DNA from 4 places in the Bradyrhizobium sp. JR4.1 genome. Region 3 is predicted to be linked to each of the others. Evidence: predicted binding sites of a transcription regulator. Region 3 holds the regulator's gene; each other region holds the start of a gene.
The links. The regulator LexA, encoded in region 3, represses DNA repair genes until DNA is damaged. The targets are predictions, from matches to a motif close to TGTTCNNNNTGTGTTCNG.

Region 1: the regulator LexA is predicted to act here: its motif matches at 1,895-1,912, upstream of ABIB90_RS07590 (helicase-related protein).
Region 2: the regulator LexA is predicted to act here: its motif matches at 875-892, upstream of ABIB90_RS09615 (three-Cys-motif partner protein TcmP).
Region 4: the regulator LexA is predicted to act here: its motif matches at 1,454-1,471, upstream of ABIB90_RS10330 (DUF3072 domain-containing protein).

What each region holds. Positions count from the first base shown of each region.
Region 1 covers NZ_JBEPRY010000002.1:501,407-504,499, forward strand. The annotation lists gene ABIB90_RS07590 (helicase-related protein) at 1-1,628, opposite strand, end outside; gene ABIB90_RS07595 (DUF3108 domain-containing protein) at 2,221-3,030, opposite strand.
Region 2 covers NZ_JBEPRY010000003.1:231,446-234,538, reverse strand. The annotation lists gene ABIB90_RS09615 (three-Cys-motif partner protein TcmP) at 1-840, opposite strand, end outside; tRNA gene ABIB90_RS09610 (tRNA-Ser) at 1,003-1,092, opposite strand; gene ABIB90_RS09605 (hypothetical protein) at 1,364-1,687, opposite strand; gene ilvD (dihydroxy-acid dehydratase) at 1,918-3,093, opposite strand, start outside.
Region 3 covers NZ_JBEPRY010000003.1:9,157-12,249, reverse strand. The annotation lists gene ABIB90_RS08520 (molybdopterin molybdotransferase MoeA) at 1-238, shown strand, start outside; gene lexA (transcriptional repressor LexA) at 415-1,116, shown strand; gene ABIB90_RS08510 (hypothetical protein) at 1,569-2,003, shown strand; partial or broken gene ABIB90_RS08505 (ComEC/Rec2 family competence protein) at 2,143-3,093, opposite strand, start outside.
Region 4 covers NZ_JBEPRY010000003.1:376,919-380,011, forward strand. The annotation lists gene ABIB90_RS10325 (acyltransferase family protein) at 375-1,397, shown strand; gene ABIB90_RS10330 (DUF3072 domain-containing protein) at 1,529-1,732, shown strand; gene ABIB90_RS10335 (hypothetical protein) at 1,760-2,029, opposite strand; gene ABIB90_RS10340 (hypothetical protein) at 2,035-2,277, opposite strand; gene ABIB90_RS10345 (hypothetical protein) at 2,394-2,633, opposite strand; gene ABIB90_RS10350 (hypothetical protein) at 2,913-3,093, opposite strand, start outside.

The DNA.
Region 1 (3,093 bases), on a different contig from region 3:
GCGAGCACGGCCTGCGCTGCAGCCTGCAACGCTTTCGCATCGGAGCCGGCTTCCGCCGCATCCGGTGCAAAGGTGAAGCCATCGAGGCGGCCGATGACATGGCCTTCGACGATGACTTCGCCGGTCTTGCCGATTTCAGTATTCAAGCTCGTGTTCTCCCGCAGGCGGCGCATCAATACACTGGTCCGGCGATCAACGAAACGCTCAGTCAAGCGTTCATGGAGCGCATCCGATAATTTATTTTCGACCTCGCGGGCGATCCCCTGCCACCGTTCGGGGTCTTTCAGCCAGTCGGGACGGTTGGCGACGAAGGTCCAGGTGCGAATCTGCGCGATCCGGGCCGACAGCGTGTCGATATCGCCGTCGACGCGGTCGGCCTGGTCGATCTGGGTCCTGAACCAGGCGTCGGGGATGCACCCCTTCCGCATCAGGAAGCCGTACAGCGTGGTGACCAGCTCGGCATGGGCGGCCGGCGACAGCTTTCGATAATCGGGGATTTGGCAGGCCTCCCACAGCCGTTCCACCGCATCCTTGCCGTGCGCGACATCGCGCACCTCGGCGTCGCGGGCGGCGTGGTCGAGCACGCGCATGTCCTCGGCGATGGGCGCGCGCGTCAGCGCCTCGTGGCCGGGGGCCAGGTTCAGCGAGACCTGGAGCGCCCCGAGGGAAGCGAAATCCAGCTTCGAATTGCGCCATTGCAAAACCTTCACGGGATCGAAGGTGTGGTTCTGCAGCGCATTGACGAGCTCGGGCTCGAACGGTGCGCAGCGGCCGGTGGTGCCGAAGGTGCCGTTGCGGGTGGCGCGGCCGGCGCGGCCGGCGATCTGGCCGAATTCGGACGGCGTCAGGCGGCGGAACTGGTAGCCGTCGAACTTGCGGTCGGAGGCAAAGGCGACGTGGTCGACGTCGAGATTGAGGCCCATGCCGACGGCGTCGGTGGCGACGAGGTAATCGACCTCGCCGTTCTGGAACATCGCAACCTGCGCGTTTCGGGTGCGCGGCGACAGCGAGCCCAGCACCACGGCGGCGCCGCCATGCTGGCGGCGGATCAGCTCGGCGATGGCGTAGACCTCGTCGGCCGAGAAGGCGACGATGGCGGTGCGCCGCGGCTGCCGCGTGATCTTGCGGTCGCCGGCGAATTCCAGCTGCGACAGCCGCGGCCGCGTGATCATGGAGACGCCCGGCAGCAGCCGCTCGATAATCGGCCGCATGGTCGCAGCGCCCAGCAGCAGCGTCTCGTCGCGGCCGCGGCGGTTGAGGATGCGGTCAGTGAAGACGTGGCCGCGTTCCAGATCAGACGCGATCTGCACCTCGTCGACGGCGAGGAACGAGACGTCGAGATCCCGCGGCATCGCCTCGACAGTCGAGACCCAGTAGCGCGGCGATTTCGGCTTGATCTTTTCCTCGCCGGTCACAAGCGCGACGGCGTCGGGGCCGACCCTTGCTGCGATCTTGTTGTAGACCTCGCGCGCCAGCAGGCGCAGCGGCAGCCCGATCATGCCGGAGGGATGCGCGAGCATCCGCTCGATGGCGAGATGGGTCTTGCCGGTGTTGGTGGGACCAAGCACCGCAGTGACGCCGGCGCCGGGAAGCCGCTCGGAAGCGAAGGGGGAGGAGGAAAAAGGCATCTGGAGGATTAGGTAATGGCGATTGGGGCGAATGTCAGTGCTGTTTTGGGGCGAGGGCGCGAAGGGCCGGCCTCACACGCTGGTGTCATCGCCCGGCTCGACCGGGCGATCCAGTATTCCAGAGGCGGCGCAGATCAAACCGAGAGGGCGCGGCGTACTGGATGCCCCGGTCAAGCCGGGGCATGACGGCGGAGAATGCGGCGCCCTTCCCCGAACCTCGCGCAACTGTCTCACTTTGCGACGCTTTTCCCGTTGGCTTTAAGCTTCGGAACGAGTTGAGAACGAATCGCGGCCGAATCGCTGACTCCCCCTTGAGTCCTGTTCCGTTCTCGCAAGATGTCGCGGGAGGCTTATTGGGTTCGCACTAGATGGAGTTTTGGCCCGCCGCACAAGCGACGTTTCGGTGGCGGATTCGTTAAAGCTGGGGACGGCGCGGAGTCGAATCAGAATCGGGGAGGAGTCAAATGGATTCCCGGCCCTGGAGCCCTCCCAAACAAAAAGTGCGAAAACAACCCCATGCACAGTAGGGATGCCATTGAAATCGCTTGCGTTTATTTTCGCCAAAAAGGGAGATTCAGCACGGGACGCCCCTCTACTGCGTCTTCGCGATCCTGGGCGGCTGGGCCGTGGTGATGAAGCTGGTGGCTTCCAGCATGGCCGGCCCGAGCGGGGTCGGCACTTTCAGCCAAAACGGGACCAGGATGCGCGTTCCCGCGATCGGCGCGAACGCGACCTCGATGTTGCGCTGGGCGGCGAGATATTTGATCACGGGACGGTCGGGAATGTAGCCGGCGATGGGCACGAAATACAGCGAGCAGACCACGACCTGGCCGTGATAGCCCTTCTCCGCCTTCACGTTCTCCATACGCTTGAAATCGAGCTTGAGCTCGTAGCGCATGCGGCCGTCGAACACGGCGGCGCTGCCGTGGCAGGCGTCCGCCGACAGCACCTCGCCGGTGCCTGAGACGCGCACCAGCGAGGCCGTCATCGGGTCCCAGACGCCGCGGCGATGCGCGTCGGTGACGACGATGCGGTCGGGATCGACCGGCGGCTCCGGCAGGATGGCAAAATCCTTCACATTGCCCTTGTCGAGCGTGATGCGGATCTCTTCGGTCTTCTTCGACGTGGTGGTGGAGGCCTGGTAGCCGGTCGCGACCAGCGCGCCATTGACCACGCGGCCCTGCGAGGCGCCGGTGCCCGACCCGCCCGCGAAGGATTTCAATAGCCCCGAGGTGCCGCCGGAGGCGGCGGCCGCGAACACATCGTCCTGGATGTCGATGTTCCAGGCGCCTCGGCCTACGGGAATGCCCGCCAGCGTCGCCTCGTATTGCGCCTCGAGCTTGCCCTGCGCCGCCGCGGGCTCCGCCGCCCACGCCAAGACCAGCCCGCCAAGGGCTGCCATGACCCAGCGGCCGGCAGAGCGCGGATGACTTGCGCGTGGATTCCTTGCGCGCCGCTCCGCTGA
Region 2 (3,093 bases), 220 kb from region 3:
GCTTTCGCTTGCCATGATCCCTTTCATGATCTCGTAGCCTTTAAAGTGCTTCGATACGAAGATCAAACTATGCGAGGTTCGCGCACCACGCTTGAAACGAAACGGCAGCACGAATTTTCCACCCATGCCTTTGATAGCCTGTGATAGCTCTTCAAGGATTAGCGTCTCACGCTCGTCAGGCGATTTTCCTTCGATCTTCTTGCGCAGATCATCTGCACGTTCGACACCGAACAGAGCGTCCATGTGTTTCTTGACCAAGTCGTTCGAAAGACCAGCATTGATGCGTCCATAGTTGAAGAAAAAGACGCAATCGCATCCCCAATCTTTAATGACGCCATTTACGATTTTGAGCGACAGCCCCTTATAGCCAAACGGATCAACGAACGTGAAGGAAGGTACCAATCGAGTTTCGGAAAGTTCCTTTTCGGCGTCGGCACCAATCTCGCCACAATTCACGGTCGGCTTGTATTTGAGCTTCTCTATGCCGGGCAGCGCGTCGATTTCTCCTTGCAACGTCGCTGTATGGTTTCCATCCGCGTCGTTGAAGATAGTCACCAACATGTCGCACATGTTCTTATCTTCGATAGCGTGCTCCAACACGAGGAGCGGCGTTGACGCAGCGCCGTCCTTATAGCGTCCGGGTCCAGCATAAAGATCGATGTAGGCAATCTTGCCTCCATGCAGTTTTGCACTCGGTATGATCACGTTGGCCCAGGCGTAAAAGTATTTCTGAATAATCCTCGCTTTAGTTTCCGATTGATCCGATCTTTCGTCAAAAAATTTTGCACCTGCCAATGGAGTCGTTCCTTGCACAACCTCGGGTGGATTCGTTGCCAGCATGCACGTTACTCCGCAGATTCGACACGCACCATATTGTTCTCTATTTGTTCCGTCCAGGTAATTAGCCCTTGGCTCCCCCAAGCGCAAGCTACGGTATTGGTTAGTAGCTTTTGGTGAGCCAAAACCGCCAAAGTCTGATTTTATTTGAGTTTTTGGCTTGACTGGCGGAAGGGGTGGGATTCGAACCCACGGTACCCTTGCGGGCACGCCGGTTTTCAAGACCGGTGCCTTAAACCACTCGGCCACCCTTCCAAACCCGGAATTGCTGTCGCTTAACGTAGTCGGCGGGGCGTGGCAACGCGAAGTTGGTGCCCTGCCCCAAACACCCAACCTGTCAGGCGGCGTCAGTCTGTTCCCTTAGTATGCGCTTCTCAGCAATCCCGGACACTGGCGGCATCTCCCAAGACGTCTCTGGTTGAGGTCCGGTTTGGAGTCGCCTCCCTTTCCGGACCTGGTTTGCCGGCTGCAAAGAAAAACGGCGCCCTCTGAGGAGCGCCGTTGAATTCTTCGTCTCCGCGTTGGCTCAGTACCCGCAGGACGCGCAGCCCATCTGCACTGGCGCGTAATAAGAATAACCCGGCTGGACCATCTCGACGCGCTGGCGCGTGGCGTATTGGGGCGGGATGCGCTCGTACTGGACGCTCGGCGGCGCCACCATCACAGTCTGCGGCACCATCACGGTGCGGTACTGCGCCGGCGCGCGGTGCGCCACGACGGCGCCGGGCGACACCATCACGGTCTCGTCGACGGTGCGGTATTGCGGCTGCACGTATTGCTGCTGGTAACAGGTCGTGCACGGCGGGGGTGTGTAGCAATTGTAACAGCCGGCGGAAGCCGCGCCGGTCATGGAAATCGCAGCGACGACGGTCGAGAAAACGACAGCGAGAGTGCGAGACATTAGTGTGGTGCCCCAATTGCCCGAAATGGATTTGCGAAGGTCGCATCAGTATACGCGGCAAAACCTTGCGTTGCCGAAGTTCGTCGGGGCATCCTTAATGCAAACGGCCGGCTTTCGCCGGCCGTTCAGAACTTGTTGACCATGCGTGCTGCTTGCGGTCACGCTCGCACGAGACGCTCCTACTTCGGACGACGCTTCACCTCGCGCACCGCGCCGCGCGCGGCGCTGGTGGTGAGCGCGGCGTAGGCCTGAAGCGCGGTCGAGACGTTGCGCTTGCGGCCGATCGCCTGCCAGGCGGCATCGCCCTTCGCCTCTTCCGCGGCGCGGCGGCTGGCGAGCTCCTCGTCGGAGACCTCCAGCGTGATGCTGCGGTTCGGGATGTCGATGGCGATGCGATCGCCGGTCCTGACCAGACCGATGTTGCCGCCTTCGGCCGCTTCCGGCGACAGATGGCCGATCGACAGGCCCGACGAGCCGCCCGAGAAGCGTCCGTCGGTGACGAGCGCGCAGGCTTTGCCGAGCCCCATCGATTTCAGATAGCTGGTCGGATACAGCATCTCCTGCATGCCGGGGCCGCCGCGCGGGCCTTCATAGATGATGACCACGACTTCGCCGGCAACGACCTTGCCGCCCAGAATGCCTTCCACCGCCGCATCCTGGCTCTCGAACACGCGGGCGGGGCCGGAGAATTTCAGGATCGAGGCGTCGACGCCGGCGGTCTTCACGATGCAGCCGTCCTGCGCGAGGTTGCCGTAGAGCACCGCAAGACCGCCGTCCTTGCTGAAGGCGTGCTCGAGGTTGCGGACGACGCCCTTCTCGCGGTCGGTATCGAGCTCGTCGTAGCGACGCTCCTGGCTGAAGGCGATTTGGGTCGGGATGCCGCCTGGCGAAGCCCGGAAGAAGGTGCGGACGGACTCGCTCTTCGAGCGCTTGATGTCCCAGCGCTCCAGCGCATCGCTCATGGTCGGCGCGTGCACGGTCGAGACCGAGGTGTCGATCAGACCGGCGCGGTCGAGCTCGCCCAGGATGCCCATGATGCCGCCGGCACGATGCACGTCCTCGACATGCACGTCGGCGACCGACGGTGCGACCTTGCACAGCACGGGCACGCGCCGCGAGAGACGGTCGATGTCCTGCATGGTGAACGCGACCTCGCCTTCATGGGCCGCGGCGAGCAGATGCAGCACCGTGTTGGTCGAGCCGCCCATCGCGATGTCGAGCGTCATCGCGTTCTCGAACGCCTTGAAGTTCGCGACATTGCGCGGCAGCACCGAGGCGTCGTCCTGCTCGTAGTGGCGGCGCACGATGTCGACGATGGTGTGGCCGGCCTCGACGAACAGGCGCTTGCGATCGGC
Region 3 (3,093 bases):
TCGCCGCGAACGCGCCGTGCTCGGCCGCGGCGTCGGCGCCAACGACCAGCGCGAGGACTATCTGCGCGCGCATCTGGAGGAGCGTGACGATGGCACACGCGTCGTTCTTCCCGTCAACCATCAGGACTCTTCGCTGCTTGCGAATCTCGCTGCAGCACAGGTACTTCTCGTGCGCGCACCATTCGCGCCGAAGGCCGAAGCCGGCACAGCTTGCGAAGTGTTGCGGCTCCCCGTCTGAGCACCCCCGCAACGCGCGTTCCGCGGAGTTTGCTCTGTTCACGGTAAATTAAGCAGTTGCGGAACATGTATCGAACATATAGTGTCCGTTCATGATTTGTTTCGAGCATGTAGCGGCTTATTGCCGAATTCTGCGTCTCGGAATCGGACGACATCAACCGGGGGACTTTGGTCGAGATGTTAACGCGCAAACAATACGAGCTTCTGCGGTTCATCAGTGAACGTCTGAAGGAAAGCGGCGTGCCGCCCTCCTTCGACGAGATGAAGGATGCGCTCGATCTGCGCTCGAAGTCGGGCATCCATCGCCTGATCACGGCGCTCGAGGAGCGTGGCTTCATCCGACGCCTGCCCAACCGCGCCCGTGCGATTGAAGTCATCAAGCTGCCGGAGCTCCAGGCAGCCGCCGGCAGCCGCCGCGGCTTCACCCCGAGCGTCATCGAGGGCAATCTCGGCAAGGTGCGTGCGGGCTCCAGCCTGCCCGCGGACGAGGGCGAACGCCCCGTGGCGGTACCGGTGATGGGCCGCATCGCGGCCGGCACGCCGATCGAGGCGTTGCAGACACGCAGCCACACCATCAGCGTACCGCCCGACATGCTCGGCTCGGGCGAACATTACGCGCTGGAAGTGCGCGGTGATTCCATGGTTGATGCCGGCATCCTTGACGGCGACATGGCGCTGATTCAGCGCAACGAGAGCGCCGATACCGGCGACATCGTGGTGGCGCTGATCGACGACGAGGAAGCGACGCTGAAGCGCTTCCGCCGTCGCGGCGCCTCGATCGCGCTCGAGCCCGCCAACGCTGCATATGAGGTCCGCATCCTGCCGCCCAATCGGGTGAAGATTCAGGGCAAGCTGATCGGGCTTTACCGGAAGTACTGATACCGGACGTACTTGATACCTGGAGAAGTTGGCGCCTCGCGCGCTTCCGATCGGCATCGCCGGTCAGAGATTGGAGCGGATCATCGTCCGCTCCGGCTGGATAGTCTTTCTGGTTCTGCACAGACTATCCGGCCCCTCCTCCGGCGCTGGCTCCTCGCGACGCCCACGAAGCAGCACCGAAACAGCACCGCTTCGCGGCTCGGGTGTGCGAGGAAACAGCGACCAGCGATCGAGGTCGTTGCACCAGCCGGCAAGATTCGCGCATGCGCCTCCCGAATGCATCGCAACTCGCTTTGTTCCTATTGAATTCGGGAAAGATAATGTGATCGCGGCTTGCGGAAACCAGCCGCAGATTTGCCCACAACCGAGCAGAGCTTTCGTGCTTCAACTCTGATAGAGGCCTGCGCCTCGATAAGAGACGCGGGTTGCTATCCCAGCATGAGGAGCACCCGATGTGTGACTACAGCCTGCATGCCGTCGCGTCGCGCCCCGCCGAAGTCGGCGAGACGATCGTCTCGACAAATTTCCGCGGCACCTCGACGCGCGGCTTCGCCTCCGCAGCCGATCCGTCTGTTGCCGTCTGCCTGCTGCCGGGAACGGAGCTCGCCTTCGCAGACGACGTCCGCTACGACAATCGCTGGATCTGGACGCGGACCATCAATTCCCGCGTGGGCAAGTTCGGCAAGATCGATCCGCACGTTCCCGACCGCCATCATGACGCGATCGAATTCCCCGACGGCAAATTTGTGCTGGTGACGCAGCTCGTCGAAGGCCAGCGCGCGACCGTGCTGCAACTGCCTGTGACCCAGTCGGTCATCGAGCGCGAGCACAAGGCGCAGATCATCGCCGACAGGCAGCCGACCGTCACGCACCTGCCGATCGGCTGAAACAGCCGCCCTCCGGCTACGAGGTCGGAGGTCAGGATTGAATTGCCATCGCCGGCGCCGTGGCCGGCGAGATGGTGTGGTTTGCGCCAGCGAATCCGAGCGGACGCACCGACCCGCTGCGTTGCTCCGCACCATCAGATCAATCGTCGGCCTGCAAGTCGGTCTCCGCCGGCGTTGCGTCCTTGATGCGGGGCGCGGTCGCCTTCGGCGCAAGGCTGCCGTCGAAATCACCCTCGCCGGCGCCGGCCGGCAACCAGGGGCGGCTCGTGCCTCTCGCCCTCACCGCCTGAACCACAAATCCGTCACCACGCTGCGTCAGCGCCAGTGCGCTCTGGCTGGCGAGCCGCTGCCGATCGACCACCATCGCCGCGCAATCGGGCGGCGCGGGACGCGTCGTCACCACCAGCGCGGCCCGACTGCAATCGTCGGCGAGAGCGTCGACCCGCAGTGCCAGCGCGACCAGCCTCCCGTCGATCAGTGGCGTCACGCAGCCGGATTCGTCACAGGACACGCCATCAGCCAGCGAGGCTCTGCCGGCATCGCGCGGATCGGCGTCGGCAGCGAGCCATTCCTTGAGCAGAAAGCTGTCCTTGCTGGTCCTGATCAGGTGCAGATATCCGTCCTTGCCCCGCACCGCGACGCTCGCGCCATCCCCGGCGATCAGGATGTCGGGCTGCCGCGCCGACAGTCCCCAGAGGATCGCTGCCAGCAGCACCAGGGCGCCGGACCAGCGCAGCGGCGTCCGCAACAAGCCCAGCACGATGATTCCCAGGCTCGCCGCGATCAGCGGCCCGATCCCGAACGCCGCGATGCGGCCGACGGCACCCGGCAATGCTGCGACCCAGCGCGAGACCGCGACCATCCAGTCGATGCCGATCCCCATCAGCCACCAGAACACGCTGTCCAGCCCGAACGGTGCAGCAAGCAGCCCCAACAGCCCCGCCGGCATCACCAGCGCCGAGACCACCGGCATCGCGCCGAGATTGGCGAGCACGCCGAACGGCGTGACACGGTGGAAGTGGAAAGCGGCGTAGGGTGTGGTCGCAAGTCCCGCAATCAGCGAAGCCATGAACAGCATCGCGATCTCGCG
Region 4 (3,093 bases), 370 kb from region 3:
GCGCGAAGTGAATATCGGTTCGCGATAATTCCCTGGCCAGATTTTCGAGAACCGCCTCCGGCAATCGGGGGCGGTTTTTCGATTCACGCGCCGTCGCGTGCGGAGTATCGCATATGAACAAACATGTGGCTGGAAGCTCGACTGCGGCCATCCTTCGAGACGCCCGCCTGCGGCAGGCCCTCAGGACGAGGGATGAGTATGCGCCAGCATTTCAACGCGGATGGATGCAGCTGAGCCTCATCCTGAGGAGGCCGCGAAGCGGTCGCCTCGAAGGATGGGGCGCTCGCTCCAGCAGCCTTTCTATCGCATCAGCGCAACTGTTCCTTAATGGGTTTCTCGCCTAGATTGCGTATCAATAAGCGTGGCGGGGCTTTGTGCGGATCTTCGCGGGTGTACAGGCGATGCGCGGGGTCGCTGCGCTGTCGGTGGTCTGTGGACACGCAATCAGTGCGCGACCCGATATGGTCGGGCCGGAGCTCGCCGAGGGCGCGCTGACGATTCTCGCGAGCGGCGTCGACATCTTCTTCGTGATCTCCGGCTTCATCATCGCGACCACGGCGACGGCACAACACAACCCGCTGGATTTCGCTTTCAGACGGGCCCTCCGAATTTTTCCGCTCTATTGGCTGGTGTTGCTGGCGGCGTTTGTCAGCTCTTCCTGGATCGCGCTTGCGCCGGGCGACCGCCCCGCTCTCGACCTCGGAACCATCTTCGCATGGACATATCCGAATTGGTACCTCGGGCCGGCGTGGTCGCTGGCTTTCGAACTGCACTTCTATGTCGCCGTCGCGGTCGTCTTGGCGATCAAGCCGGACCGGCTGTTCGAGATCTTGTTCGCCGGATTCGGCCTGGTCATTCTTGCTCTCGTCTTCGGCCTTGAGTTCGGGATCTACTTTCATCCGCTGGTGCTGGAATTCGGTGCCGGCGTTGTCATCGCCTATCTCCAGAGAAGCGGACGATTGCGCTTTTCGCGCCACTTCCCAGCCGTTTCCGCGGGCCTGTTCGTGGCCGGCTGGTACTGGATTTTCGTGCACGGCGCGATCGACGCACAGTTCGCGCGCGTCCTGACCTATGGCGTAGGTGCGGGATTGCTGATCCATGCTGTGATCGCTGCCGAGACCGAAGGACGATCCTTCTCACCGGTCCTGCAATGGCTCGGCAAGATTTCGTACGCGCTGTATATCGTCCATTATCTGGTGGTGAAATGGATCGCCAGCTTTGACGGACTGTGGCGTCTGTCGATCGTCGGGACAATCATCGCCGGCATCCTGCTCTCCATCGGTCTCGCCGCCGCCTTGCACGTCGCCGTTGAGACACCGATCCTCGATTGGGGACGCAAGGCAAGTCGCAAGATAAGTGTGATGCGCAGACGCCGATCGCTGCCGGCCGTTCCTTGATCACTCCCGACGCTGAATCCGGGCAAGTGCGACCCTTGCTGCGTCATGAGCGAGTCACGAACAAATAAGGAACAAAAGGCGTCAGCCGGCATTGAACCTGAAAAGGAGAGATCGCCGTGACTGACAACAAGATGGCTGACAACACCGCGGACAACACCCAAAAGGATCCGAAGGATTGGGTCTCCGGCGACGACCCGATGACCGGTGCCCAGGAATCTTACCTCAAGACCCTCGCCGAGCAGGCCCACAAGGAGCTGCCCAAGAAGGATCTGACCAAGGCAGAGGCCTCAGAGCTAATCGATACGATGCGGCAGAAGGCCGGGCTCGAGAAGTAAATATCTGGCATCACCGTCATTGTCAGGTCACTTCGGCGAACCGCGAATTGCCAGCTTGAAGACCGTAAGGACGACGAAGGCGGGCGCCCCGTAAACGATGGCATTCACGGCCCAAGTGATGGCGACGCCCAGGAAAACGGAACTGCCGACAGCTCCCCAGAAAAGGTAAGCTGCGGATATGCCCGGCATCTCCCATGCCATCACGGCGATGGAGTAGTCGGTGAGCTGCTCCATGACGAGCAGCACCGTCGAAACGAGCGCCCCGATTGCCAAGGCGACGATGAGAACGGATTTCATGGTCTTCAAAGGCCCAACAGCCCAATCAGTATCGGAATCATGAAAAAGGCTGCCAGGCCGAGGAGACCTCCTACGGCAACCTTCACCCAACGCCGTTGGATCCTCGGCTCGAGCCATGTCGCCAGTTTGACCCAGAGCGCATACGCCCATCCAGCAACAATCGAGCGGATCAGTGCGAACAGAAGCTCGCCTAGAATATTGGCCATGGCGGTTAGTCGCGTCATCTCCGCGAGGAGTTCATCTGCCAACGGCTAAACAAGCCTGTCCACCCGTGAGTGAGGTGGCCAAATTCCGCGGTTTTGGATCACCGTTCTGAGGGCCCGGTTAGCGCTGTGGAGGTGCTTCGCGTGAAGGGGCTCGTCTTCTAGCGCTTGATCTTCTGCGCACTCCCGCTCTTGCACATAGCAAGACTATTCCAGCGGCGCGCAGTGGCATCGGCACCGTCACCGTTGAAACCGCCCTTCGCTTCCTCGGCTTTGCAGCAGGCTTGCGAGAAGCCAGCCTGCAGGCAGAGCGTCATGCTGCCCGCAGCCCTTGCCGTGTCCGGAGCCGCACACCACGGCGCCACGAGTGAAGCAACCAAAAGTGCCGTTCTAAAACGCATTGAATCCCCCAAGGTCGGACCGGGCGAGCAAAGAGGCCTCGCGCTCAGGTAATGCACAATCTTTGGGCGCGCCAAATTGAGCCGATTGTCACCGCAGTCTCCTCAAGCTCGCGTCTCCTCGCGTCCTTCGCCGCTTAGTCCTCATGTTGCGGAGCAAGGAAAGAGATTTAGAATCGCTTACGATTCTTGATGCCATGCGCCCGCCTCCGTGAAAGGCAGCCTAGCTTTTGCAAGCTGCCGTTCAATAGAGGTTCGAGGGCATGACAGGCGCTAGCGCTCCTACTTTGGCGGCGCTGCTACAGCCATGTCGTACCCAGCTGTATCTCCATAGGAGCCACTCGGTCCGAATTCCACTGGCCCCCAAACAGGGATCTTGGCACTACCACTGATCTTTTTCACTAGCGATATTTTATAGTGGCAGCCTACTGAGCCAGCCTTGTTTTCGAGCGCGTAGGCAAAG